DNA from 3 places in the Arthrobacter sp. LAR12-1-1.1 genome. Region 2 is predicted to be linked to each of the others. Evidence: riboswitches for the same ligand, from Rfam matches in the RefSeq annotation. Region 2 holds a riboswitch; each other region holds the start of a gene.
What was found. Region 2 has a riboswitch for cyclic di-AMP ahead of MRBLAR12_RS18735 (M23 family metallopeptidase). Riboswitches for the same ligand answer to the same signal wherever they lie in the genome.

Region 1 (9,303 bases), on a different contig from region 2:
CCCCCGCGGTGCCCGCCACGCCGCGGCCCCAAGATCCGGCCTCGCCGCCTCGGCCGCGGAGGCACATGCCCGTCAGCCAGCCCACCCAAAGCGCCCGTCGGGGAATGTGACTGCCCGGCGGAAGCGAAGTGGGTTTCCGCGTAGTGCCGCATCGCCGACTGAGGAACGAAGGAGGAAAAGAGCTGGCCGGATTCCTTGTCCGAGCTTGCGAGGTGAAGGGAGCCAGCGAACGCTAAGGCACGGCAAAGAGCCGCCTGGAGCGCGTGAAACGCGCTCTGGAGAACACGAAAGCGCCCGCCCCAATGAGAGGAACGGACGCTTTGCGTGGGCTAGAAGCTAGATCGAGTATTCCGGAGCGGCCCAGACCACTACTTCGGGGTGCTCGTAGAACCGGTACCCCTGGCCGCGCACAGTGCGCACGGTGTTGGCGAGGCGGCCGAGCTTGGAACGCAGGCGGCGGATGTGGACGTCGATGGTCCGCTCGTTCGGGACCTCTTCGGCGTTCCGCCACAGGCCTTCGAGGAGCTCGTCGCGGCCCACAGTGCGTGTGCCGTTCTCCACGAGGTAGTTCAGGAGCTCGAACTCTTTGAATGTCAGGTTCAGGGATTCGCCGTCGAGGTGCACCTCACGGCGGGCGAGGTCGATCAGCACTCCGGAAGGCCGCGGATCCTGCGGCTGCTGCAGGCGTGCGGTTTCGGTGCGCTGGCGGGCCCCTGCGGTGGGGTCACCGAAGGTCGAGCGGACGACGTCGAGCGCGGAACCCGGGGCGCTGGCCGGTGCGACGGCGACGGCGGCATAGCTTTCGGCGCCGGCAACGAGCGACTGTGCGTAGGCCCGGATTTCCTGGGCAAGCTTGGCGATGGACGTGCCGGCCGCGGCTGCGGTTTCCTCGTCGATCCCCATGTACAGCACGAAGCCGCGGGCCACGTTGTCGCTGGGGGCTGGACGGACCGGGCTGCCGGAACCCGGGGCAATCACCGGGGTGGGCGCCGTGGCGGGGGCGGGCGGAACGGCGCGGAGCTGGCCGTAGGAGTCAGGGTTGTAGCCCTGCGCTGCATATCCGGGGGCGGGGAAGCTGCCGGTGGATCCGGCGGGTGCGAACGCAGAGCGGCCCCCAAAGCCCTGGCGGATCCCGGAGGCCTGGCCGGCCTTGCTGGCGTTACGGACGGAGATGTGGACGTATCCGGATGCAACTGACATGGAATGCTTACCTCAATGTGAATGGCCGTCATCGCGGCTCGAATGCTTCTTTCCCCGCAATGAAATTGGGGAGGGGCGCCCGACTCTGGGCTGGGGGGCGAATGCCTAGAAACTCTTTGGGGTGTAAAAGTTAGGCGTGCATTCGACAACAGCGCGTCTCGGTACCAGCGGGTGTGCTGATCCAGGAAGCTGCAGCTGCAGGTGCTGTTGAGTTCTTGTTCACAATTGAAGTGTGCAACGTAACAATGCGAACGTGCAAGTAACAATGGACCGCAAGTTCCACATAGTGAGACAGATCCGGGAATTGTAGCGCAAGTCACAATTCTGCGACCGCAATAAAATAACAAGTGTTTTTCTGACCGGCTGGTCAGAAAGTCGCTTTGTCCGAATATTATTCGGCCCATCTTGCGATGTGGTGGAAATCATTCACAGCATCGCAAAATGCGCGAAACCGGGTCTCTCCACCGTTTCTTGCGAGACGGTCCACGGAGTGGGCAGCCGGCATTTTGCCGCGTGGCCCGGCGGCAAATGCCGGCTGCGGTGGGGGTCAGTTGGACTGGCCGGTGGCGGTCGCCGCCACAACCATGACCGACGACGCCGTGTAGCCGGAACCGTTCTTGGTCGCCACGATCCGCACCGTCCCGCCCGCGACAATGTCCGCCACGCTCAGCTGGGTGCCCGTGCCGCCGGCCTGCTGGCGCCGCTGTTGCAGATTACTCACCACCACATCGGCGCCCAACGCATAGCTGCGCGTGAACCCATCACTGCTCTTGACCGTGACCGAGGACGAACTGATCTCGCTCACAGTGCCCAACTGCTCGGCCATGGTGGTGTAAGCGGATCCTTGCAGCACCACGTATTCGGCATGCACTGCCGCTGAAAGGCCGCCGCCCATCCCACCGGCAGCGAAGTCGCCGGGACCACCCTGCCCCGACATGCCGCCTCCAGCGAATCCGCCACCCGCGAATCCGTCCTGCGCAGAACCTGGCATGCCCGGGGCAACACCTTGGCCGCCGGCCGCCCCGCCCGCCGCCCCACCGGCTGCTGTGCCGGCAGCTCCGTTGGCGGCCGCTGAACTTGAGGTAAGTGCGTAGACCCCCGCCCCGGCGCCGACTGCGAGGACAGCTGCGGCCCCGGCGACGGCGAGTCCCCGGGTGAGGGTCCAGGGCTTTGCCGCCGAGCCCGTCCTGGCGGCGGCTCCCGGCGCTCCCCAGCCGGCAGTAGCCGCAGGCGCCGGAGGCCCTTGCCGGGGCATACCCCAGGCCGGGGCCGATGCCGGCACTTTCGAAACAGGGGGCGCGCCCCAGCCGGAGGCAGCGCCGGCTGCCGGCTGCCCGGCGTCGTGGTGTCCGGCATCAGGCTGCCCGGCTGCATGCGGCCCAGCGCCATCCTGTCCGGCGTCGTATTGCCCGAGAGCCCGGGGCGTAGTCACGGGCGCGGGCGCTGCTGTTGTGGCGCGGGTGGAATCGGGGGCGGAATCGGGGGCGGGCTTGGGGGCTGGTCCGGAACCGGCTCCGGGATGCTGACCGCTCATGGTGTTTCTCCTTAGGGTGCGGATCGGTGTTCACCCCAGAGTGCTGAGGGATCCTGTGCCTGGGCTGTGCGGGCCGACAGCCGGGCCTGTGACGTTCGGGCGGGGCGTTAGTCTCCGATTGAGCGCTGCCGGAGCGGCACCTACGGCCCGGGAAGGGCATCCAGCTCGCTAGGCTGGGATTCACAGGTGCCGCACAGGGTCCCCAAAGCCCCGCCTAACCGGCAGATCGGAGAGTTGTCCCATGGCCACTTCGCACTCCATGACTAACAACCTTCCCCAGCTCACGCATCCGGATGGCTCCCCCATCCGCGCGCTGGTGGTGGACGACGAGCCCAGCCTCTCCGAGCTCATGAGCATGGGCCTACGGATGGCCGGCTGGTCCGTGGCCGTGGCGGAAGACGGGCCCGCCGCGGTCCGGCTTGCCAAGGACTTCCGCCCCGACGTGCTAGTGCTGGACGTGATGCTGCCCGGGTTCGACGGCGTCGAGCTGCTAAGCAGGATCCGCGCCTTCGCGCCGGAGGTGCCGGCGCTGTTCCTCACGGCCAAGGATGCCGTCCAGGACCGCATTACCGGCCTGGCGGCCGGCGGCGATGACTACGTCACCAAGCCGTTCAGCATGGAAGAGGTGCTGCTGCGCCTGCACAGGCTGGTCCAGCGCTCCGGGGTGGCCGCCATGGACACCGCCGAGCTGGTGGTCGGGGACCTTGTACTCAATGTCGACACCCGCGAAGTCACCAGGGGCGGTGAGGAGCTGCATCTGACCGCCACGCAGTTCGAGCTGCTGCGCTACCTCATGGAAAACCCCAAACGGGTCATCAGCAAGGCCCAGATCCTGGACCGCGTCTGGGACTATGACTTCGGCGGCCAGGCGAACATCGTGGAACTGTACATTTCCTACCTGCGCAAGAAGGTCGACGCCAACCACGCTCCCATGATCCACACGGTGCGCGGCGCCGGCTACGTCCTGAAACCGGCGGACTGATCCGTGCCTTCACTTTCCGGTGTGACACGCGTCCCCGGGCGCGACTGGCGCAACCCCTCCACGTGGCATTTGCGCACCCGGCTGGTTCTCGTCGCCATGGCGCTGCTCGTGGCTATCTGCGGCGCTGTGGGACTGTTCAGCTACGCCTCCATGGACTTGTTCCTGACCCGGCAGCTCGATGACCAGCTCGGCCAGGCTTCGCACCGCTCGAGTGAGTTCAGCCGGCCCCCTGCCGGCAACCCCAATGGCAGGCCGGATCCCTTAGACGCGCGGGGACAAAGGGTCGGCACCCTCATCGCCCGGATTGAGAACGGCAACGTCAGCAGTGCAGGCTTCCTGGCCACCGACGCCACCCGCGCCTCGCTGTCATCGGAGGACGACCAGATCCTCCTGGGACTACGCACCGACGGTCTCCCCGTTGATCGCTCGCTGTCATCCGGCGCCTACCGTCTCGTTGCCACGCAGACCCCATATGGCGACACCATTGTCACCGGGCTTCCCCTTGCCGATAAACAGAGCACCCTGACCTCCCTTGTCTGGACCATCACTATTGTGTCGCTTGGCGGAATAGTTCTGATCGGCCTTGCCGGGACTGTGCTCATCCGCCGCACCATGAAGCCGTTGGAGCAGCTCTCCGAGGTGGCCACCCAGGTTTCCCGCCTCCCGCTGGACGCCGGCGAGGTGGCGCTCGGGGTGCGCGTCCCGGCGTCGGCCGCCCACCGCGGAACCGAAGTGGGCAGCGTGGGCTACGCGCTGAACCAGATGCTGGACAACGTCTCCAATGCCCTCGAGGCGCGGCAGGAGAGCGAGATGAAGGTTCGGCAGTTCGTCGCCGATGCCTCGCACGAACTCCGAACCCCGCTGACGGCCATCCGCGGCTACACGGAGCTGATGCGGATGACCGAGCACTTCACTCCCGACGGCCAGAGATCCCTCGCGCGCGTGCAAAGCCAGTCCGAGCGGATGACCACCCTGGTGGAGGACTTGCTGCTGCTGGCACGCCTGGACGAGGGACAGCCGCTCAAGATCTCCGACGTCGACCTCACCCAGTTGGCCATCGAGACGGTGAGCGATGAGAAAGTCATGGCCCCGGACCGCATCTGGCAGCTGGAGCTTCCGGAGGAACCCGTGGTGGTGCGCGGTGACGCGACCCAGCTTCACCAGGTCCTCGCCAACCTCCTGTCCAATGCACGCAAGCACACGGACCCCGGAACCAAGGTGGTTACGGGCGTCATGCGTTCGGCTGACGGCAGCGCCATGGTCACTGTGACGGACAATGGCCGCGGCATCGCCCCCGAATTCGTCGGCCGGGTCTTCGCCCGCTTCGCACGTGCCGACGCGGCGCGCACCAATCCCGCGACCAGCGCCGCAGCCAGCGCCGCAGCTAACTCAGCCGTCGCGACGGCGGGGGCCCGGTCCGGGGGCGCCGTGCGCTCGGCATCCGGCGCTGCTTCCGGTGCTGCTTCTAGTGCCTTTGGCATGGCAGCCGGAGGCAGCCATGGTCAGGGAACGGCGACTGCCGCGCCGACCTCGGAGGGCACGAGCGGGTTGGGCTTGTCCATTGTCCATTCGATCGTGGAGGCCCACGGAGGAACAGTCGAGGTCACGTCCCGGCCTGGCCGCACGGAGTTCGCCGTGCGGCTGCCCGCGGCGCCGCCGTCGGCGTAGCCACCCACAGGCCCCCACCCGGACGACCGGCGACTCCGGCGCAAGCCGACACCCCGCCGTTGTGACTCCTGTTACCAAAATGTGACTTAAGCGGCCGGGTCCTGTAGCGTCTTTGGGGTGCGCCGCCATTGGTGCCGCATATCCGGACGGACGCCAAACTCTGCCGCTTCCCGGATTCCGCTGGACCAGGCAGAGGCGGGGGACCCAGAGTTCCCGGGCATTCTGCTTTCATGCGCCCTCGGGGTGAAGCCGACACGTGAGTTTCCGTGCGGCCGGATGACCTCATCCGAACCCGACAGCTAACTCCGCCGGCGTTGAGAGGCCACCATGACTGAATTCCAAGTACAAACGCGCCCTGACGGCGATTCCCATTCCCGTTCCACCAAGTCGCGCCACCGCGCCGAACCGGCCACGCAGGCATCCGCCCTGTCCAGGCTGGCCACCGGCCTCGGCATCACCGGCCGCCGCGCCGCCGTCATCACCGCCGCCTGCGCCATGCTGGTGGGGGGCGGCGCTGCCAGCCAGGCGGCAGAGCCGGGGAGCCCGGGCACGAACGTTGGAAGCAGCCAAACAGCCACCACCGCCGACCCGCTGGCCAAGCTCAACTTCGAGCGGGCCCAGGTGGCTGGGCCGACCGCTCCAGTGGAAAAAAACGTGGCACCCCAGATCTCGCAGGTTAAGGCCGTCGAAGCGCTGATCCAAGCACCCGCTGCTCCCGTGCCGGCTCCCTCAGCCCCCGCTCCTGCACCGGCTCCTGCAGCCGCTGCGGTTCCCGCCCCGGCTCCGGCCCCCGCTCCCGCACCGGCCCCGGCAGCTGCCCCGGCTCCCGCAGCTGCGCCGGTCGCAGTCGACGACCCCGCCGGGGCCCAGGCCTACGCCGCGGCCCAGCTGGGCAGCTATGGCTGGGCACCGGGCCAGATGCAGTGCCTGCATAAGCTCTGGACCAAGGAATCGGACTGGAAGACGACTGCCACCAACCCCAGCAGCGGCGCCTACGGCGTGGTCCAGTCCCTGCCGGCCACGAAGATGGCGAGCGCCGGCGCCGATTACATGACCAACTACCGGACCCAGATCAACTGGGGCCTGAACTACGTCAAGGAACGCTACGGCTCCCCCTGCGGCGCCCTGAACTTCCACTACGCACACAACTGGTACTAAACCGGCACTAACCGGCCTCCACAGAAGGCCCCGGATCCACATGGATCCGGGGCCTTCTTGTGTGTCGGGGGCGGACCAGCCGGACTTCCACAGCCCCCGCACAGCTTGACCCTAAAGCCCTCATATGGGCCGCCGGGAAAGTTGAGCCATGACATTCACAGACCAGGCCACAGGAACCCTGCTCCGCTCCACGGCGACGCCGGCCAGCCCGGCCGCACGGCCGGGGCCTGCCCTGGCCGAAGCGCTTGGCCCGGGCACGTCCGCCGGGGCGCTTGCCGGCCCGGGCGGCCGGCGCTCAGCCATTGACACGCGCGCCAACACACCCCTGCTGGACGTCACCATTCCGGTCTTCAACGAGGAACGGGATCTCGAAGCATGCCTGCGCCGGCTCCACGCGTACCTTCTCGGCGCCTTCCCGCACTCCTTCCGGATCACGGTGGCGGACAACGCCAGCACCGACGGAACGCTCAAGGCGGCGGAACGCGTAGCCCGCGAGCTGCGCGAAGTGAACGTGGTCCATATGGCCGAAAAGGGCCGCGGTAACGCGCTTCGCAAGGTGTGGCTTGCCTCGCCGTCGCCGGTCCTGGCGTACATGGACGTGGATCTTTCCACTGATCTGGCCGCCCTCGGCCCGCTCCTTGCGCCGCTCATTTCGGGGCACTCCGACCTGGCGATCGGGACGCGCCTGACCCGCAACTCGCGCGTGGTCCGTGGACCCAAGCGCGAATTCATCTCGCGCAGCTACAACTTCCTGCTGCAGTCCCTTATGGGCGCCCACTTCAGCGACGCGCAGTGCGGTTTCAAGGCGATCCGGGCGGACGTGGCCCGGCAACTGCTCCCCCACACACTGGACAACGCCTGGTTCTTCGACACCGAGCTGTTGGTCCTGGCAGAAAAGTGCGGCCTGCGCGTCCACGAAGTCCCGGTGGACTGGACCGACGACCCTGATTCCAGCGTGGACATCGTCCAGACTGCCCTCGCTGACTTGCGCGGCATGGCACGGTTGAGCCGGGACCTGGTCTCGGGCCGGATCCCGGTGCCCGAGCTGCGCGCCGCCCTGGCCCGCGGACCGCTGCCGGCCTCCTCGCGGGCCCAGGAACAAAGCCCCGGCGGAAGCCTCTTCGGGCAACTGGTCCGCTTCGGCAGCATCGGGGTGGCCTCCACCTTGGCATACCTGGCAATTTTCCTGCTTTGCCGCGGGATCATGGACCCGCAGCTGGCAAATTTCCTGGCGTTGCTCACCACCGCCGTGGCCAACACCGCGGCCAACCGGCGCTTCACGTTCGGCATCCAGGGCAGCAGCCAGGCGGCACGCCACCACTTCGAGGGGCTGCTGGTCTTCGGGATCGGGCTGGCCCTGACCTCGGGCGCACTCGCCCTGGTTCACGCCGCGTCGGGAGCGGCACCGGACCGCTGGCTTGAACTGCTCACGGTCACCGCCGCCAACCTGGCCGCCACAGCCGTGAAATTCCTGCTCTTCCGGCTGGTGGTCTTCCGGCACAGGCCTACCGACTCTGCTCCGGCGCCCGGCGCCACCGACACTTTCCTCCCCAGTACAGAAAAGGCCAAGTAAATGACGGCAACCATCAGCCCCACCGCCGGAGCCCAGGGAGGCTCCCCAGCCGGCAGCCCGCCGGCAGCCCAGGAAACTCCCCGCGCGGTACCTGAGGACACCGGGACGGCGCCCCACCTGCCGACAACCCGCACAACGCAGAGCAGCCGGGACCGCCTGCTGTTCGGACCGCAGCCACGTTGGGTGCGGCCCTCGGCAGCGCTGTTGCTGCTGGTCACCGCAGCGTTGTACCTGTGGAACCTGGAAGCCACCGGCTACGCCAACTCCTTCTACGCCGCGGCGATCCAGGCCGGGACGAAGGACTGGACCGCGCTGCTGTTCGGCTCGCTCGACGCCGGCAATGCCATCACGGTGGACAAACCGCCCGCCGCCCTCTGGATCCCCGCCCTCGCGGGACGGATCTTTGGCTTCTCGGCACTGAGCATGCTCATTCCCCAGGCTCTCATGGGCGTGGCCGCCGTCGGGCTTCTCTACCTGACCGTCAAGCGGGTGTCCGGACCGGCGGCGGGCCTGCTCGCCGGCGCCGCCCTGGCGCTGACCCCGGTGGCCGCCCTCATGTTCCGGTTCAACAACCCGGACGCGATGCTCACGCTGTGCCTGGTGCTGGCCGCCTACCTCACCACGCGCGCCATCGAGAAGGCCGGCTGGAAGTGGCTCGCTGCGGCCGGCGCGGTGATCGGCCTGGCGTTCCTGTCCAAGATGCTGCAGGGCTTCCTGATCGTTCCCGGGTTGGCCCTGGCCTACCTGTGGGCGGCGCCCACCACACTCGGCCGCCGGCTTCTGCACCTGCTGGCCGCCGCCGCAGGGATCGCCGTTGTGGCCGGAAGCTACATTGTGCTGTTCCAGCTGACCCCGGCCTCGGTCCGCCCGTACATGGCAGGTTCGGAGACCAACAGCTTCCTGGAACTGACGTTCGGCTACAACGGCCTGGGCCGGATCACCGGGTCCGGCGGGGGCATGCCGGGCGGCGGGGGCCCGGGCGGCAACGGAAACGTGGGCTTCGGCGGCACGGCCGGGATCACCCGGATGTTCGGGACCAGTTTCGGCGGCGAGGTGTCCTGGCTGCTGCCGGGAGCCCTGATCCTGCTGGCCGCCGGGCTGTGGTTCACCCGGCGCGAGGCCAGGACCTCAAAAACCCGTGCGGCGCTCCTGCTGTGGGGCGGCTGGCTGGTCATCACGGCCGGAATC
Region 2 (9,303 bases):
CGAGGCCGACTAACGGTTGAAAACGTCCGGGAGCGTGTCTGGGGAGGGCTGGGGCTGATGTCCACGTTCAAGTCCCTGCACATCCTGAACTACCGCATCTGGTTCATCGGTGCGCTCATCTCCAACATTGGCACCTGGATGCAGCGCACCGCCCAGGACTGGCTGGTGTTCGCCCACCTGACGGCGCACGATGCCGGGGCGGTGGGGATCACGATGGCCCTGCAGTTGGGCCCGCAGCTCTTCCTGGCGCCCGTGGCCGGACTTCTCGCCGACCGCTTCAACCGTAAGCGGCTCCTGGTGCTGACTCAGTCCGCAATGGCGCTGCTGAGCGCCGGACTGGGCATCCTGGTGGTCTCGGGCGCGGCGCAGCTCTGGCACGTCTACGCTTTCGCCCTAATGCTCGGGGTGGTCTCCGCCCTGGACGCTCCCGTGCGGCAGACCTTCGTCTCGGAACTGGTCCAGGACGACTACCTCCCCAATGCCGTGGCCCTCAACAGTGCTTCCTTCAACGTCGCCCGGATGATAGGCCCGGCAGTCGCCGGCGTGCTCACTGCCGTTGTCGGGCCCGGCTGGGTCTTCCTCATCAACACGCTCACCTTCGTGGCCATGTTGGTGAGCCTGGCGAAAATCCCGGCCGCGTCGCTGCGGCGGCTGCCGCGGGCACGGGCGGGCAAGGGCAGGATCCGGGAGGGTCTGCGCTATGTCAGGTTCCGTCCGGACCTCGTCGTGGTGCTCGTAGCGATCTTCATCGTGGGAACCCTGGGGCTGAACTTCGCCCTGTTCATTGCGGCCATGGTGGGTAAGGAATTCGGCCTCGACGCGGGGGCCTTCGGCCTGATGAATTCGATCATGGCCATCGGATCCGTCGCCGGGGCGCTGTTGTCCGCCGGCCGCGGCAAGCCCCGGCTGCGGGTCATTTTCGGGGCGGCAGCGGCCTTCGGCGTAACCTCCGGCATCGCCGCGATGGCCCCAAACTACTTCTGGTACGGCGTTGCTCTGGTGCCCGTGGGTCTGTTCGCCATCACCATGATGACGAGCGCCAACGGGTACGTCCAGACCACCACGGACCCCGTAATGCGGGGCCGGGTGATGGCCCTCTACATGGCAATTTTCATGGGCGGAACTCCCATTGGGGCGCCGCTCGTCGGCTGGGTGGCAAACACCGCCGGCCCCCGCTGGTCCATGGCGGTTGCGGCGGGCGCCGGCCTGCTGGCGGCCCTGATCGGGCTGGTGTGGATCATCCGGGCGAAGCACCTGCGGCTCCACTTCAACCGTCGCGCGCGCGGGCTGCGGTACTTCCACGTCGAAAGCGGGACCGGTCCAGCCGGCGCCAGCCCTGGTTCCCAGCCGGGTGCGCGGCGCGGCTCACAACAGAATGTGCAGCCGGGCGGACCGGCCTGAAACGATGACGGCGCCGCCGCGGCCTGAGTTCTCATGGGCCGTGACGGCGCCGCCGGGCGCTGAGGCTACTTTTTCAGTTCAGCCACGACGAAATCGATGCACTCGAGCAGTGCCGAGACGTCGTCCGGCTCGATCGCCACGAAGGTGGCGATGCGCAGCTGGTTGCGGCCCAGCTTGCGGTACGGCTCGGTGTCGACGACGCCGTTCGCGCGGAGCACCTTGGCGATGGCCGAGGCATCGATCGATTCGTCGAAGTCGATCGTGGCGATCACGTTGGAACGGTCCTCGGCCTTGGCCACGAACGGCGTGGCGTAGCCGGACGCCTCGGCCCAGCGGTAGATGCGGCCGGCGGAATCCGCGGTCCGGGCGGCTGCGAAGTCCAGGCCGCCGTTGGCGTTCAGCCACTGCACCTGGGCATCCAGGGTCACCAGGGTGGCCAGCGCCGGGGTGTTGTAGGTCTGGTTGAGCCGGGAGTTGTCGATCGCCGTCTGGAGGTCCAGGAAGTCGGGGATCCAGCGGTTGCCGGCCTTGATCCGTGCCGCCCGCTCCAGCGCCGCGGGGGAAAACAGGCCCAGCCACAGGCCGCCGTCGGACGCGAAGTTCTTCTGCGGCGCGAAGTAGTACACGTCGGACTCCGCCACGTCCACGTCCAGCCCGCCCGCGGCCGAGGTCGCGTCCACCAGCACCAGCGACCCCTCGTCGGCGCCTGCCACGCGCTGGACGGGGGCAGCCACGCCGGTTGAGGTTTCGTTCTGCGGCCACGCATAGACGTCGACGCCGGCCTCCGCCCGGGCGGAGGGGCGGGTGCCGGGTTCGGCCTTGATAATGGAGGACTCGGCGAGGAACGGCGCCTTGTTGGTGGCCGAGGCAAACTTCGAGCCGAACTCGCCGAAGGACAGGTGCTGCGCCTTGTTCTCTACGAGTCCGAAGCTGGCGATGTCCCAGAACGCGGTGGATCCGCCCACACCGAGCACGACTTCATAGCCTTCGGGCGCGCGGAAGAAATCGCTGAGGCCGCTGCGTACCGAGCCGACCAGGTTTTTCACCGGTGCCTGGCGGTGCGAGGTCCCCAGCAGCTTCGCCGATGCCGCGGCGAGGGCGTCCATCTGTTCCGGTCGGACCTTGGACGGGCCGGCGCCGAACCGTCCGTCCTTGGGCAGGAGGTTGGCGGGGATCGTGACGCTCGTGTCGCTCACAGTGGCTCCAATTTTCGGCGGGTTCGTAGCGTGGCTGGGAGGTGGCCTGGCAGGGATGGCTACAACGGACACCCCTTTTTCATTCTGCCTGTTCTATTTTGCCTGTTTCATTCTGCCTGACGGGTCCCGGCGATATGGAAAAAGGCCTGTCACAGTCAGGTCATTGAGACGCCGGGGGCTGCCGGCCTACGGGCGCCGGGAGGGCAGTCCCGGGCCGAACGAAAATTATCCGGAGTAATTCAAAATAGGCTAGGCTGGCATGCGAACGTACGGCGGATCCCGCCAGGGCGCATCCTGCATGCAGCCCGCACGCGGTACGGTGGGAATGACGCAAGGACTGCGCTCGAGGAGCTGAGCTGAATGACGGATCTGATCGATACCACGGAGATGTATCTTCGGACCATTCTGGAACTTGAAGAAGAAAACATCGTTGCCCTCCGTGCCCGCATCGCCGAACGGCTCCGCCACTCCGGCCCCACCGTTTCCCAGACCATCGGCCGCATGGAGCGTGACGGGCTTGTGGTTGTTTCCGGTGACCGGCACCTTGAACTGACCGAAACCGGGCGGAAACGCGCCATCGGTGTCATGCGCAAGCACCGCCTCGCCGAACGACTGCTCGCGGACGTGATCGGACTCGACTGGGCCTACGTCCATGAGGAAGCGTGCCGCTGGGAGCATGTCATGAGCGAACGCGTCGAGCGCCGAATCTTCGAGATGCTCAACCACCCGACAGTTTCGCCCTACGGAAACCCCATTCCGGGGCTGGCAGATCTTGGCGGGGTGCCCAATGGTGCCCCCGCGGACAGGGCGGTAAACCTCCTGGAGGCCATGGCCGGTTACGGTGCGGGTTCGCGGATCACGGTCAACCGGCTCGCGGAGCCGATCCAGGTGGAGCCGGAGCTTCTGGCCCAGCTCGACGAAGGCGGAATCCGGCCTGGCGCGCTGGTCTCGCTGGAGCGTGTGGGGGAGTACATCTCGGTCCGCGTCCCCGATATCGAGGGAGCCCTGGAACTGCCGCCCGAGGTTGCCGCGCACGTCTTTGTAACGGTCGCCTGACCGGCCGCAACGGGCCGGTTGTGGGACGACCCATGAGTTCTGCACAGTTGCGATTACGGATTTATCACCGGGCGGCTTAATCCCCTATAGTTAGTGGCCAGTACCGATACCAAAGCGTTACCTGATCCGAAGCCGAGCCCTGCCAGCGGATTAGTCGCTGAACCACCTTCTGGCAGGGGCGGGGGAACCACTTTCGGCTGCTACTTAAGCAGCCTTGGGGTGAAGTCCGTCAGCGGCAAGCAGCTTCCACCGAAGGATCCCCTGGGGATACCCCTGTGCCTGGCTGCTTGCAACGGCGGACCGGGTCTTTGATCTCTCTGACCCGAATCCGACAGCTAACTTCGCAGGCTCTCCAGAGAGGAACCGTTCTTGACCACCCAGACCGCCAGGGGCCGTCGCCGCGCGACCGGTCCCGCTCCGGAGCCGCGTCCCGTCGTCGCGCATATGGCCGAACGCCCGCGCGACGCGCACCGCGATGAACGGCGTCGCCGGCGCAGTCCGTTCCGTCAGGTAACGGAGTTTGCCTCGGCCAGCGGAGTCGGGCAGAAAGCCGGGATCGCCCTGGCCGCAACTGGTCTGGTTCTCACCGTGACGGTCCCCGTCACGAGCCCCGTGATGGCCTCCAATCCCGGCGGATCCGGCGCTCTCTCGGCCGCCGTTCAGCCGGATGTCACCGCCGCTGCCGCGGCAAAGGTCGACTTCAGCCGCACTGCCGTCACCACGAAGGGCGATCCGGACGGGAAGCTCAAGCAGCTGCTGAGCGCCCAGTCTGTGGGCAGCATCACCCGCGCCGCATCGGCGGGCACACTTGGCGGGCCGCTGGATCAGCTGGTCACGGCATCGCCCTACGGCTACCGCGTCAGCCCCATTACCGGAGGCGCGGGGGAGTTCCACCGCGGCCAGGATTTCGCTGCCCAGTGCGGCACGGCGGTCCATGCAGCCGCCAGCGGCACCGTGACCTTCAATGGATGGCATCCCTTCGGCGGTGGAAACCGGGTGGTCATCGACCACGGTAACGGCCTGGAGACCACGTACAACCACCTGTCCTCTGCCTCGGTCGAGGTCGGCCAGAAGGTATCGCGCGGTGACGTCGTCGCCATGAGCGGAACCACCGGCGCCTCCACGGGCTGCCACCTCCACTTTGAAGTGATGGTCAACGGCGACGTCGTTGACCCCCTCGGCTGGCTCTAACAAAGACGATGGACCACTCTCAGATTCTTGTGACACGCCGTGATCTGAATGTGACATTGGGTCCGGACTCCTGTAGGGTTTGAAGCACGCCAACTTTTCCGAAGTTGGCGCTCTTGAGTGGATTGCCTAGCTCTGCCACCGCTCAAGGTCCGTTCGCATTACATCGTCTGGCAGGGGCGGGGGAACCAATTTTGGCCTTCGAAAGAAGGCCTTGGGGTTAAGTCGCAAAGCTTCCCAGGAAGCAGCGCGGCCGGGTGACTCCCATCCGAATCCGACAGCTCACCTCGTAGGCATTGGGAGAGGCTACTTTCGTGTCTTCACGCCACAATTCTGCGCGCATGCGCACCGGCGAGGCTCTTTTGAGCCCGCTGGAATCCACATCACGTGCCGCCCTTGCCGGCGCCCGGATTGGATCACGTTCCGCAGGCTCATTCTCTACCGAGCCCGGACAGCATGCAGTTTCCGCTTTTGGCGCGTCTTCGCAGTACACCCTTCGCTAAGTAACCCATTTCGGGGCGATCCGGCGTACCCCCAAGATGCCGGAGCGTCCTCAGTCCGTGCCCGAAAGCGCGCGGTCCAAGGATCACGAAAGAGAGAACTTAATGACTACTCGTGCAACTGTTGCACGGCACCGCGCCGAGGTCACCAAGACCAACTCGCTGGCTGTTATTGCCAAGGCTGTCGGCGACAACGCCGGCGGCGTGGGCCGTCAGGCCGCGGTCATCGCCGCAGCTTCCGGTCTGGTTCTGACCAGTGGAATCGCAGCCAACGCTGCTGAGACCAATGTTCAGCGCGAATCCACCTCCGCTTCGGCCCTGGAAGTCCAGTCCGCCGCTCCGGCCACAATCTCGGCCGCTTCCACCATCGCGATCTCCTACGAGAAGCCCGCTGTGACCACGTCGCCGGCTCCCGTCGTCGAGGCCCCCAAGCCCGTCGTGCAGGTCCAGGATTCCAACGCCTCCCGCGCCGGTGGCACCGAGCTTGGTGTCAGCGGCGGCGTCGCTGCCCAGGCTCCCGCCGGCATCGGAAGCGGCTCCGGCGCAACCATCGCCGCCGCTGCCTACGCACAGATCGGCGTGGCGCAGGACTGCACCGCCCTCGCCACCAACGCGCTGGCCGCGGCCGGCATCCACTACCACGGCTGGCCGGCAGGTTACCTGTCCCTGGGCCGCACCGTGAGCGCCGCCGAGGCACGCCCGGGCGACCTCGCCTACTACCAGAACGGCGGCGTGGGCATGGCTCACATCGCGGTCTACGTCGGCAACGGCATGGCAGTCCACGGCGGCTGGAACGGCGGAACCACCGCGCTGTACAGCGTAAACGTCGGCTCCGGCCCGGTCTTCATCCGCGTCGGCGCCTAAGCAAGATCCCAGCACCTTCGAAAGACCCCCGCCTCTTGGCGGGGGTCTTTTGCGTTGCCGCACCGTGAACTTTCCGCGCTGAAGACTGCGCCCGTGAAAAAATATTCGGTGATCCGGCACCTGAGTGTTTACTCTTGTGTTGTCGATCCATAGCCCGACCATGCAGAGGGCAGCCGGCCCTCGTGCCGCTGGCGGGTGCGGCCGTGAAGAGGTATGCGGATGCGCACTCTCGTTCTGAATGCTGGATATGAACCCCTGGCGGTCATCACCTTCCGCCGGGCGCTCGTCCTTGTCCTAACCGGAAAGGCCAGCGTGGTGGCCGAAGGGGACGACCCCGTTGTCGGCCCCCAGGATATTCTGGGCCGCCCGTCCGTGATCCTGCTGAACCGCTACATCCGGCCGAGGTACAACACCATGACAGCGGTGAGCCGCCGCGGCGTGCTCCGCCGCGATGCCCACCGCTGCGCCTACTGCGGCAAGGCTGCCCACACCATCGACCACGTCCAGCCAAAATCCCGGGGCGGGGCCGATTCCTGGGAGAACCTGGTGGCGGCGTGCCTGCGGTGCAACAACGCCAAGAGCGACCACACCCCGGCGGAGATGGGCTGGAAGATCGGTTTTGTTCCGGGCCCGCCAAAGGGCGCCATCTGGCAAATCAAGGAGCTCGAGAAGCCGACGCCGGCTTGGGACCCGTTCCTGTTGCCTGAGTCAGCGGCCTGAACTGCTGCCTGGACTGCTGCCTGAACTGCCTCCGGGCAGTTCATGGCTGATTCGGCGGCAGCCGGCGCCGCGCTAGGCTGAACCGGTGGAGTTCGATGCCATTATTCTCGCCGGGGGACGGTCCTCCCGCCTGGGCGGCGTGCCCAAATCCGGGCTGATCTACGACGGCGCCACCCTCCTTGAGCGCTCACTGCGCGCCGCGGGCGGGGCAGGGCGCACCGTCGTCGTCGGTCCTGACCCCGGGGACCTGCCCGGGGGCGTGCTGAGCTGCAGGGAAGACCCGCCCTTCGCGGGGCCGGCCGCCGCCATCGCCGCGGGACTGGCCGCGCTGGACGCGGACCACCCCGGCCGGCACGGGGCAGCCGCGCCGGCGCCGTTTACCCTGGTCCTTGCCTGTGACATGCCGCGCTCGGCCGAGGCAGTCCGCGCCCTGGCCGAATCGCTGGCCGCGTCTGTTGCAGTTGCGCCGGAACGGGACGGGGGCGACGGCGTCATGGCCGTCTCGGCCGAAGGCCGGAAGCAACCACTCGCGGGGTTTTATGGCACAGCTGCGCTACAACGTTGTGTTGCGGACGCCGCGGCCAGGGGCAGCCTGGAAAACGCGTCGGTCTTCGCCCTTCTTGCTAGGCTGGACGTGCGGGAAGTTCGCGTTCCCCCCGGTTCCACGGATGATGTCGACACCTGGGATGACGCGTCCGCATTAGGCGTTTCCGGTAGGCTTCCAGACCGCGGTCCGGGCGCCGGTCCGGAACTCCGCAGCTGAACTCGACCATGGAGGCAAACGGTGAAAAGCCAGGATGAAACGCTGGAAGACTGGTGCCGTGCCCTGCTCCAGGCCCTGGAGCTGGAAGACGTTGAGATTGACGTGAACGAGGTCCTCGCCCTGGCCGGGGTGGCTGCCCACTCCGTGGTGCGCCCGGCGGCGCCGCTGACGACGTTCATTGCCGGCTTTGCCGCGGGTCTGGCCTCCGGCTCCGGGCAGGCCACGGACTCCGTGTCCATGGAGTCCGCGATGGCCGTGGCGCGCCGGCTCGCCAAGGACTACGCAGCCGCCGAAGCCCCCGGGGCATGACGGCGGCGGCCCCGGACGGCAGCGGACCCACTGCCCCAGGCAGCGACGGCGGTAAAGACGGCCTCAGAGAGGGCTTCACGGAGGGCCCCGCAGACCCTCCCATCCCGGCGGGCCAGGACCCGGCGGGCCCGGACCCGACGGACCCGGATTCAACGGACGAAGATTCAACGGACGAGGACACTGCCGGCCAGGACACGGCAGGGGAGCCGCACCGGCACCTGGCCCACACGTGGCAGGAGGCCCGCCAACTCGCGTTCGACTGCGCCGTTCCCATCCCGGCTGCCCCCGTCCCGCTCCGGCAGGCGCTGGGCCGGACCCTCGCAGCGGACATCGTTGCCCTGCAGGACATGCCCCATTACGCTTCCTCTGCCATGGACGGCTGGGCCGTCAACGGCAGCGGTCCGTGGATCCTGGCCGAACCCAACCAGCTGCTGGCACCGCATCAGGCAAGTCCGATTGCCACCGGAGGCCTCATTCCGGCCGGGGCCAAGGCGGTGCTGCGCAGCGAGAGCGGCATCATCGACGCCGACGAGGACGGCCTGCCTGTCCTGAAACTGGGCGGCAACGCGAAACCGGGGGACCCGCGGAACGGGGACCACATCAGGAAAGCGGGGGAGGAAGCCGCCGCCGGAGACGTCCTGATCAAGGGCGGCACCGTCCTGAACCCCGCCCACCTGGCCCTCGCCGCGCTGGCCGGAAGCGACACCCTTCCGGTGCTCGGCAAGGCCTTGGTGCGGCTCGTCTTCACCGGCTCGGAGGTGGTGACGTCCGGGGTGCCGGCACCCGGGCAGGTCCGGGACACCTTCGGACCCCAACTGGCAGCCGTGGTGGGAATGCTTGGCGGGATCTGCACCGAAGAAGTGAAAATCGGGGATACCTACGCCGAATGGCTCGCCGCGCTCGAGGACACCGATCCTGCCGCCGAAAACCTGCCTGCCGACGTCGTCATCACCACCGGCGGCACGGGTCGCTCCGGAACGGACCACCTCCGCCGATCGGTCACCGAACTCGGCGGCCGCCTGCTGATCGACGGCGTCGCCATGCGCCCGGGCCATCCCGCCGTGCTGGCCGAGCTGCCGGACGGCAGGTACATCCTCGGCCTGCCAGGGAACCCGCTCGCGGCCATGATGGCACTGTCCACGATCGGAGCCCCGCTCCTGGCGGCCCTGGGGCACGGACCAATTCCCCCGCTCGGCGAGGTGCCCTGCGGCTCGACGATTGACGCCGATCCCGGCCGGACACGGCTCATGCCCTTCCGGCTGCTCTATGGCATGGCGTCGCCGGCGCAGCACACCGGCCCGGGAAT
Region 3 (9,303 bases), on a different contig from region 2:
CAGTTCGGGGCTGATGGCCGGGACAGCGACGGCGGGGACTTCTGCGGGCTTCCCTGCGGCCGCCGCTTCGGCGACGGCCGCGGGAACGGGGCCCGCCACGGGTGACGCAGCGGCGGGCAGATCGGATGCCGCAGCTGTCCGGCTGGCGTCGGCGGCTGGCCCTGAGGCCTGGGCGGCCAGCGGCGAGGGTGCGGCGGCGGTGCCCGACGTGGTCGCCGCAGCGGCTGGCGGATCAGCCGGGATCCCTGCCCGGACGCCCGCGTAGACGCCACCGGCAGCCACAAGGGCCAGTGCGACGGCGGCCGCAGTCAGATACTGCGGCCGGATCTTTCCCTCACGCTTGGCGAGGGGCCGCGGCCGGAGCTGGGATCCGCCGTCGGCCCGGTGCGCGCCGGAGCGGTAGTGGCGCGGCGGCGGCTCAGTCATCCGGACCGGCCCCGGGCAATTGTTCGAAATCGTTCGCAGGCATCGTTCTTCCCCCGAAGGTGACTGACCGCGGTGGGGCCATAGAGTCCCTGCATTCTTCCCGCTCGAGGCTCCCCGCGCAAGGGCAAGGCCACCGGACAGGCTCGGTCAGCCACCCAACGCCGGGGCGTACGCTGGAGACAAGCGCGGCGTACTCTGATGAAACCGAGGAGCGGTGATGCGAAAAATCATCATGGTCATGCAAGTGTCCCTCGACGGATTCTTCGAGGGACTGGACCGCGACATCAGCTGGCACATGGTGGACGAAGAGTTGCACCGCCACATGAACGAAAAGCTCGCCCCCATGGGCGCCTTCCTGGAAGGCAGGGTCACATACGAGCTGATGGAAGGGTTTTGGCCGACGGCGGACCAGGACCCCGATGTCAGTCCCGTGATGGCCGATTTCGCCCAAATCTGGCGGAACCTGCCCAAGCTCGTCTACTCCCGGACACTAACAACGGCCGGCCGGAACGCTGCTGTGATTCGGGAGGTCGTGGCGGAAGAAGTCTTGGCACTGAAGTCGCAGCCGGGCGGAGACATGGCCCTCGGCGGGGCGGAACTCGCCGACACTTTCCGGCGGCTCGGGCTGATCGACGAATACTGGGTGTACGTCCATCCGGTACTGATCGGACGCGGACGACCCATGTTCAAGGACGCCGACAGCAGAGCCCAGCTCCGGCTGTTGGAGACGCACACCTTTGGCAACGGGGTGGCGCTGCTCCGCTACGCCGCGTAGCCGGCGCTGTGGCACGCCCCCGCGGCACTTTCTTAAGCGTTTCTTAAACGCCTGGCGGAAGTGTGGGAGTCGGCGCCTTTTCGGGCGCCCGTTGTCCCGAGCCGGAGGATCCCATGACTGGACCCGTCCCTGTCAAAAGCGTTGAACACGATGCAGCACAGCGCCGCACTGCTGCCGTCCGTCCTGTCGCAGGGCTGCGGCTGTGGGTCCTCCCCCAGGTCCGCCACTGGGTGTTGCTGGGCGTCCTGCTGTCCGCCGCCGTCGTGGCACTGGGCCTGGCGGCGCAGCTGACGCCGGGCTTTAGCGCCGCCGAGCTTGGTGTCGACCAGGACCTCAGCCAGCATCACGCCGCCGCCCTGACCGCCGTCGCGATGGCACTCAACGTCGTGTTTGGACCGGTGGCGGGTCTCGCTCTGATCGGCGCCGCAGCACTCTACATCTGGCTGTTCCGGGGCGGACTGGTCAAGGCCGTGGCCTTCGGCCTCGTGGCTTCGTCCGGGTGGGTGGCGAGTGAATTCTTCAAGATCGTCGTGGCCCGGCAGCGGCCCAGCCCCGCCCTGCTGTTCGATCCCCTGGCTCCGGAAACCGGCTCCAACAGTTTCCCGAGCGGCCACGTGTCCTTTGCGGTGGCACTCGGATTCGCCGTGTACTTCCTGGCCCGCGGAACCCGCTGGGCCAAGGTCACCGCCGTTGGGGCGGCGGCAATGGCGCTCGTCGTTGCCTGGTCGCGGCTGTATATCGGCGTCCACTACCCCACGGATGTCGCGGCTTCGTTCCTGGCCGCGAGCGCAGCGGTGGTCATGCTTGCGGGGTTGTGGAACGTGGTTGCGCCGCGGATGGCCGGCCGGCTTCGTGCCCCGTCCGTCACCCGGTCACTGGGTCCTGAGAGGAATTGAGAATGCACGCCTTGGACGTTTTTTCCTTACTTCCGGCAACAGACAGGGTCGTTCAGGCCGCCGCTGCCGCAGGTACACCCTCACTGCTGGACCCGGCAAGCCTGCTCGCCGGGCTGGGTCCGACCGCTTTGGGCGTCATCGCGCTCATGGTTTTCATTGAATCGGGCGTGCTCTTTCCTTTCCTGCCCGGGGACTCGCTGCTGTTCACCGCAGGCCTTCTGCACCAACAGCTGCAACTGTCGCTGCCGGTGCTGATCGGTGTCGTCACCGCGGCTGCCGTCGCCGGGGACCAGGTCGGCTACATGCTGGGACGGAAATTCGGCCGGCGATGGTTCAAGGACGATGCCCGGATCCTGAAGACAGCGCACCTGACCACTACGGAGGACTTCTTCCGCCGCCACGGCGGGGCCGCCGTCGTGCTGGCCCGCTTCGTCCCGATGGTCAGGACGTTTGCTCCCCTTACCGCCGGGATCGCGCGGTATGAGTACAAGTACTTCACTCTCTGGAATATCACCGGGGCGGCGGCGTGGGCCGTTTCCGTGACGATGCTTGGCACCTGGTTGGGACACTTTGACATCGTCGCCAAGAACATTGACGTCATTGCCGTGGCCATGGTCCTCATCTCCGTGGTGCCTTGGGCGGTGCAGCTCCTCAAGCGCCGCCGCAACAGCCGCACCGCAGCCGCACCGGCCGGCGACACGCCCGCGGGAACCGAGGACGGACTGCGGACTGAGGAAATGGCCGCGGAAGAATAGCTGACATGACTACCGCTGACCGCCCCTCCCTGCTGCTCGTCGAGGACGACGCCGTTCTGGGACCGCTCATCGCCGAGCTCCTGGACCCGGATTACCGGGTCCAGTTGGTCACCAACGGCCGTGATGGCCTCCACCACGGACTGACCGGGGCCTGGGACGTCATGGTGATCGACCGCGGGCTGCCTGTCATGGACGGTATCGCCCTCATCGCGGCTTTACGGTCGAAAGGCATTGCCACGCCCATCCTGATCCTGACCGCGCTGGGCGATGCCGACGAAAAGATCAGGGGTCTGGACGCCGGAGCCAACGATTACGTGACCAAGCCGTTCGACGCCGGCGAACTGGCGGCACGCCTGCGCGCACTGACGCGCACCTTCCCTTCCCCGGCCCCGGCGCCGGTGGCGATCGGGGACTGGGAACTGGATCCGACGCAGCGTTCCGTCCGGTCCGTCTACGGGCACACGGTGTCGCTGACCGCGAAAGAAGGCCAATTGCTCGCAGCCCTGGCCGCGGAACCCGGCCGTGTCTTCACCCGGGACGAACTCCTCGCGGCGTACTTCCACGCCTCGGACCAGCCCGGCGTGATCGATACCTATGTTCATCACCTGCGCCGGAAGATCTCCAAGGCCGTCATCCGCACGGTGCACGGCCTCGGTTACCAGATCGGCGATGCCCATGAGTAACGGCGGGACCGCAGGAAATCCGGACCACTCCATTCTGCGCAAGGCCTCGCTCAAGGTCGCGCTGCGGATCAGCGCCGCGTGCGCGGTAATGGTTCTCGGGCTGCTCGCTGCCACGGCGCTGTACCTCATGAATCAACTCGCCCATCCAGAAGTGCCGGGCTCGGCGGCGGCCGGGACGGCCTACGCGTACCTGGACTCCAAAGATGTCCTCGAAGCCATGGTCATCGCCGGGGTGGCGGGAATCTTGCTGGCCGGCATCGTCGGGTGGCTCAGCGCGCGCAGCGCCATCCGTCCCCTCGGTGATGCCTTGGCCAGGCAGCGGCGCTTCGTCCAGGACGCGAGCCACGAACTGCGCACGCCCTTGACCATCCTGGACACCAGGATCCAGCTTGCCCAGCGCAATACCGTGCCCGGCTCCAGGCAAGGCCACGACCTGGCCCGGATCCGGGAGGACGCAGCAACGCTGACCGGGATTGTCAACGAACTGCTCCTCGCGGCAACAGCGGAAGTCCCGGACCGCTCCGCACCGCCTGCCGACCTTGCCGACACCGCCGCCAGCGTCGCCGGGAGCCTCCAGCTGGTGGCAGAGCAGCGCAAGGTGGCCGTGGACTTCGTAGCCGATGCCCGGCCGCTGGCCCGGATCGAGAATAATGCGCTGCGCCGTGCCGTGCTTGCCCTGGCGGACAACGCCCTCGCCCACACGCCCCCGGGCGGCCGGGTGTCCATCACGACCTCGATCGAGCAGAACCGCGCCGTGATCACGGTGGCGGACACGGGGACCGGAATCACCGGCGTCGATCAGACCCGGATCTTTGACCGCTTCGTACGGACCGCCAGCACAGGCAGTGCACACGGACAGCGAAGCTTTGGCATCGGTCTGGCCTTGGTCAGGGAGATCGCCGTCGCTGCGGGCGGCGCCGTTGAGGTGGCCGCGACAGGTGCCGAGGGGACGGTCATGAAGTTGACGCTTCCACTGGCCGGGCGGGGGAATCCCTGAGAACTATATGTACAGGAAAGACCGGCGATCGATTGCCCCCAAGGGAATCGATCACCGGTCTTTCCGGACTTTCCGGCCCGGAAGAGGCAGCGCGGCTTAGGCGCGGACGAAGGTGACGCCGCCGGTCGCCGTGAGCCATGACAGCGGGTGGACCATCGTCTGGTTCTTTCCGTTCATGCCGCCACTGACCACCTGGCCGTTGCCGGCGTAGATGGCAACGTGGCCGGACTGGACCACCATGTCGCCGGGCTGCGGGGTGCCCACAACGGTTCCGAGGCCAAGGAACGCCCGGGGACCAATGTTGCCAACCGGCTTGCCTGCCGCGCCAAGGGCCTTTTCGACCATGGCGGTGCAGTCCTGGGTGATGCCCACCTGGCTGTAAGCGGCCGAGAGCATGATGGCGTTGCGTCCGCCGGCAGCGGGCGCCGCGGCCGGCGCGGCCGCCGGAGCGGCCTGCACCTGCACGGTTGCCTTCGGTGCTGCTGCAGGCGCAGCGGCGGGAGCCGGCGCCGCGGCAACGGGCTGTTCGATGACCGGCGCTGCGACGGTAGCTACCGCGGGGCGGTCAAAGCTGATCTTGACGCTTGAGTCGGCGTTCACGGGGGCGCTGACCAGTCCCGTGACGTCCACGTTGGACGCCGGAGCGGAGTCCCGCTGAGCAGGTGCTGCGGCTGCGTTGGCTGCCATTCCGCTGGTGAGGACCAGGCCGGATGCGGCGGCGAGGACGGCCGTATGGCGCACAAAAGTACTGATTGAAGACATGAATGTAGCCTCTCCCAATGCCTGCGAGGTGAGCTGTCGGATTCGGATGGGAGGCACCCGGCCGCACTCCCGGGCCCGTCGTTGCGGGCACTGTGCGGCTTCACCCCAAGGCCTGCGAAATCAGCAGGCCAAAAGTGGTTTCCCCGTCTCTGCCGGTCGTTGATGCGAGTTACCCCCGGGCCGCGGCAGAGTTAGGCAATCGGCTGGGGAGCGCCCGTATCGGAGACAACAGGCACTCATCCACCGTAACGCGATCCGCATGCAAAAGTCACATTCAGGTAACGGCGGCCACAGAACGGTCCGGCAATTGCCCATGGGGCGGCGCCGCATCCGAACGTAGGATGATGCCATCAGCACACGCCGAAGCGGAGGCCCGAAATGAACAGCCACTGTGTCGCCATCTGCCAGTTGAGCAATCAGCCACAGGAGGATTTCGACGTCAACACCGAGCTGCTGATCCTGGACGGCCGGGACGTCCACGTGACCACCTGGGACGCGGAACCGCGCGACGGAGGTTTCGACGAGCACGTCCTGAATGACCGGGTGGACGCACTTGGGTACATGGTTGTCAATGACTGGGCGTTCCTGGACGGGAAAGCCTACGCCGTGGTGGAGCGGCGGTCGGGCCCTGGGCCCGCCCGCAGCGGCGAGCCGTGACATTCCTGTCCCTGGCGCTGATCGCCGTCGTCGCCCTGGCCGGACCCCTGCTGGCGCTGCCGGCGCGCTGGCGGTTGCCGGTGATGCTGGGCGAACTGTTGGCCGGCATCGCGATCGGACGCTCAGGCCTGGCCCTGGTTGATCCTGCGGACCCGACGTTTATCCTGCTGGCCAACATCGGGTTCGCGCTGATGATGTTTGTGGCCGGAACCCATGTTCCCGTGAGGGATCCGCAGATCCGCTCCGCCCTCGGCAATGGCTCCCGCCGGGCTATTGCGGCCGCGGCGGCAGCGGTGGCGGTCGGAACCGGGATCGGTCTGCTCTTCGGGACTGGACATGCTCCCCTCTACGCAGTGCTGCTGGCGTCCTCGTCGGCCGCCCTGGTCCTTCCGATCATCGATTCGCTGCGCCTCGGCGGACCCGATGTCGTCGCCATGACCGCGCAGGTGGCCATCGCCGACATAGCCTGCATTGTGGCGTTGCCGCTCCTCGTGGATCCGCCCAACGCAGGCCGCGCGGCGCTGGGCGTGCTTACGGTGACCGGCTGCGCGGTGGTGCTCTATTTCGTCTTGCGCTGGCTGGAGCGCAGGGGAATCCGCGCTCGCGTGCACCAACTCTCGGAAAGCCGCAAGTTTGCCCTGGAGCTGAGGAGCCAGCTGGCCGTTCTCTTCGCCCTGGCCGCAGTCGCGACATGGAGCAATGTGTCCGTGATGTTGGCAGGCTTTTCCTTCGGCCTGGTGGTGGCCGCCGTCGGCGAACCGCGGCGGCTGGCCCGGCAACTGTTCGCCCTCAGCGACGGTTTCCTTAGTCCGGTGTTCTTCGTCTGGCTGGGTGCATCGCTGACGCTCAAGGACCTGGCCGGACATCCGGAGATGATTGCCCTCGGCGTGGTCCTGGGAGTAGGGACCCTGCTGACGCACGCCGGCCTGGCGTTCCTGGGTCTCCCGCTGCCCCTCGGGGTGTTGTCGGCGGCCCAACTTGGCGTGCCGGTTGCGGCGGCGAGCATCGGCACACAGCTTCAGGTCCTGCTCCCGGGCGAGGCAGCGGCCCTGCTGGTCGGCGCTCTAGTCACCATAGCCGCGAGCGCCGTCGCCGGGTCACGGGCGGCGAGGGCTTTCGCGCTGCCTGCAAATGCCGACGGCAGATCCGGCGATGCCGGCAGCGCCGTCGGACAGGGCGATCCGGGCGGTCCCGGAGATCCGAAAGTCTGAAAGTCCGCAGCTCTGAACGCGGGCCGGGCCCGCGGGGAACGGTCGGATGGTCACTCTCCAACGGACGTGAATTGCAGCTCCGGCCTCGTCTTTGCCATCTCGGCCAGGACCCGGGAAACCGCGTCCCGGTCCGCAGCGCCGTCGGCGTCGGCGTCGAACGTCCCGCGAGCCTCGCCGAGCACCGCATTCGCGTGCCGGACAAATCTGTCCCAGTCCCCCGCGCCCGCGCGCAGCGCCAGCAGCGGCGAAAGCAGCGCGGCCCGGCGCAGCCAGGCATCGGGCTCGCGCACCCACCGGTCCAGCACGCTGTCAGCCCGCACCCTGGCCATCATGTCGAGCCCGCCCACCAAGGGCCCGACGACGTCGACGGCGAGCGGATCCACGAGGTCCCGCACCTGCGCCTCCCGGATGAAGCCCTCCAGCCGGGTGAGGTCGGAGTTGGTCAGCAGCTTCACATTGGCCTGCAGCAGGACCACTGCGGCCAGCCGGCGCTCGAAAACCGGTGCCGCCCCCAGTTCCGAGCCCCACAATTCGGAGCCCCACAGTTCGGAGCTCAGCGCGGTGACCTGATCGTGGGACAGCCCTGGATAGCGGCGGCCGGCATCCCGGACCGTCCCGCGCACGGCACCCACGGAGGTGCCGTAGAACCGGAGGCCTCTGCCTCCTGGCTCCATTTCCAGCCGCGACTGCAGCTCGTCCGCACGGCGCCAGGAACCTTCCCGCTGCAGCGAGAGGTCGATGAACTCGCCAGCATCACTCACCCGACCATTCTTTCGTGTGGGCGCAGGGGAATGCCGTGAACACGTCCGGAGAGGTTTGCGGGTCAAGGTAACGGTCCGGTAACGTGGGCCACTGGCCGTGAAGGCCTGGCCCGAATGCAGGGCCCCGGACCGCCCCTTTTAGGGCCCGGTTGCGCCGTTCGGCGTCTGCTCGCCCATGCTCTTGCAGCAGGGCCGGATGAAGCTTCCCGCACTCGCCGCCGCCTTGGCAGCGACGGTTGTGTGTGCCAGTCACAAAGCCCGGAGGGGTCCGTTGTTCCAGAAAACGCCGTTCAAGAAATCACCGCTCAGCAAATCACGGTTCAGTCAAGCACAGCCGAAGACACCAGGCTTCAAGACACCACAGCTCCACAAACTAGCGATTGCGCTGAGCTTGGGCGCACTGTCGCTGGCCGGGTGCAGCGTCGCCCCCACCACCGGCGCCGGGGCCCCATCCCCAACCACCCAGGCCTCGGGTTCTGCCGCGGCCTTCACGTCGTCGGCGGCCACCAAGGCCTCGCGTCCTGCCGCGGCTTCCACGTCCTCGGCGCCCGCAGCGCCTGAGTCGGCGGCGCCGTCTGCTCCCAAACCCGTCGGCGGTCCCGCCGCTGCAATAGCGGATCCCGGAGTCGACGCGGCACCGGCTGCCGCCGCTCCCGCCGCCACACCGATCGCTCCGGAAACGGCGGGCGGCGCACAAGCGGCAGCCGCTACGGGGTCGACGCCGGCCGCGCCCGCTGCAGCGCCTGCCGCGGCGCCCGTTGCGGCCCAGGCCGCAGTCGCCGCGACCGGCGACGGTTCGCAAGCCGCCACCGCCCGGGGCTGGGGTGCGGTTGTTGCCGGCGACGAGTTCTCCAAGGCCGGCGCCCCCGACTCCACTAAGTGGAGCGTCTTCAAGGGAACCGGACATGCCGGCAAGGGCGTGCGGAGCCCGCAGGCGTGGTCGGTCGCGAACGGCGTGGCCACGGTCAGCGGCAACTCGGCCGGCACCACAGGCGGCATGTCGGCCAAATTTGCGCAGCAGAAATACGGCAAGTGGGAGACGCGCATGAGGACCAGCGCCAGGGACCCGAAGTACCACCCCGTGCTGATCCTGTGGCCCAACAACAACACCTCCCCCAACTGCGCCGAGATCGACTACGCCGAGGGCAGCAGCAACACCAGCCAGATCAAGTTCTTCCTGCACTACGCCTGCGGCGGGTCGAACTTCCAGACCACGGCCGCCAAGACGGTCGACACCACCCAGTGGCACAACTACGCCGTGGAGTGGACTCCGGCCGGCATCAAGGGATACATCGACGGAGTGAAGACCTTCTCCGACACGAACCCCGCGCACCTGCCCTCCGTGGGCATGCATCAGACGTTGCAGCTGGACTGGTTCCC

Region 1: it holds a riboswitch for cyclic di-AMP, as region 2 does, so the genes downstream of both, MRBLAR12_RS21435 (hypothetical protein) here and MRBLAR12_RS18735 (M23 family metallopeptidase) in region 2, are expected to answer to the same signal.
Region 3: it holds a riboswitch for cyclic di-AMP, as region 2 does, so the genes downstream of both, MRBLAR12_RS11300 (hypothetical protein) here and MRBLAR12_RS18735 (M23 family metallopeptidase) in region 2, are expected to answer to the same signal.

The regions. Positions count from the first base shown of each region.
Region 1 covers NZ_JBEGIG010000067.1:79,179-88,481, forward strand. The annotation lists gene MRBLAR12_RS21415 (winged helix-turn-helix domain-containing protein) at 337-1,200, opposite strand; gene MRBLAR12_RS21420 (hypothetical protein) at 1,748-2,734, opposite strand; gene MRBLAR12_RS21425 (response regulator transcription factor) at 2,976-3,716, shown strand; gene MRBLAR12_RS21430 (sensor histidine kinase) at 3,738-5,384, shown strand; cyclic di-AMP (ydaO/yuaA leader) riboswitch at 5,553-5,712, shown strand; gene MRBLAR12_RS21435 (hypothetical protein) at 5,712-6,542, shown strand; gene MRBLAR12_RS21440 (bifunctional glycosyltransferase family 2/GtrA family protein) at 6,691-8,115, shown strand; gene MRBLAR12_RS21445 (glycosyltransferase family 39 protein) at 8,116-9,303, shown strand, end outside.
Region 2 covers NZ_JBEGIG010000045.1:19,943-29,245, forward strand. The annotation lists gene MRBLAR12_RS18715 (DUF3027 domain-containing protein) at 1-13, shown strand, start outside; gene MRBLAR12_RS18720 (MFS transporter) at 58-1,401, shown strand; gene serC (phosphoserine transaminase) at 1,467-2,597, opposite strand; gene MRBLAR12_RS18730 (metal-dependent transcriptional regulator) at 2,958-3,653, shown strand; cyclic di-AMP (ydaO/yuaA leader) riboswitch at 3,799-4,018, shown strand; gene MRBLAR12_RS18735 (M23 family metallopeptidase) at 4,023-4,844, shown strand; cyclic di-AMP (ydaO/yuaA leader) riboswitch at 4,982-5,151, shown strand; gene MRBLAR12_RS18740 (NlpC/P60 family protein) at 5,447-6,205, shown strand; gene MRBLAR12_RS18745 (HNH endonuclease) at 6,425-6,925, shown strand; gene mobA (molybdenum cofactor guanylyltransferase) at 7,011-7,688, shown strand; gene MRBLAR12_RS18755 (DUF6457 domain-containing protein) at 7,710-7,997, shown strand; gene MRBLAR12_RS18760 (molybdopterin molybdotransferase MoeA) at 7,994-9,303, shown strand, end outside.
Region 3 covers NZ_JBEGIG010000013.1:4,746-14,048, reverse strand. The annotation lists gene MRBLAR12_RS11330 (serine hydrolase) at 1-426, opposite strand, end outside; gene MRBLAR12_RS11325 (dihydrofolate reductase family protein) at 644-1,201, shown strand; gene MRBLAR12_RS11320 (phosphatase PAP2 family protein) at 1,315-2,097, shown strand; gene MRBLAR12_RS11315 (DedA family protein) at 2,100-2,852, shown strand; gene MRBLAR12_RS11310 (response regulator transcription factor) at 2,858-3,535, shown strand; gene MRBLAR12_RS11305 (sensor histidine kinase) at 3,522-4,532, shown strand; gene MRBLAR12_RS11300 (hypothetical protein) at 4,629-5,294, opposite strand; cyclic di-AMP (ydaO/yuaA leader) riboswitch at 5,299-5,502, opposite strand; gene MRBLAR12_RS11295 (hypothetical protein) at 5,673-5,951, shown strand; gene MRBLAR12_RS11290 (cation:proton antiporter) at 5,948-7,162, shown strand; gene MRBLAR12_RS11285 (DNA alkylation repair protein) at 7,213-7,923, opposite strand; gene MRBLAR12_RS11280 (glycoside hydrolase family 16 protein) at 8,315-9,303, shown strand, end outside.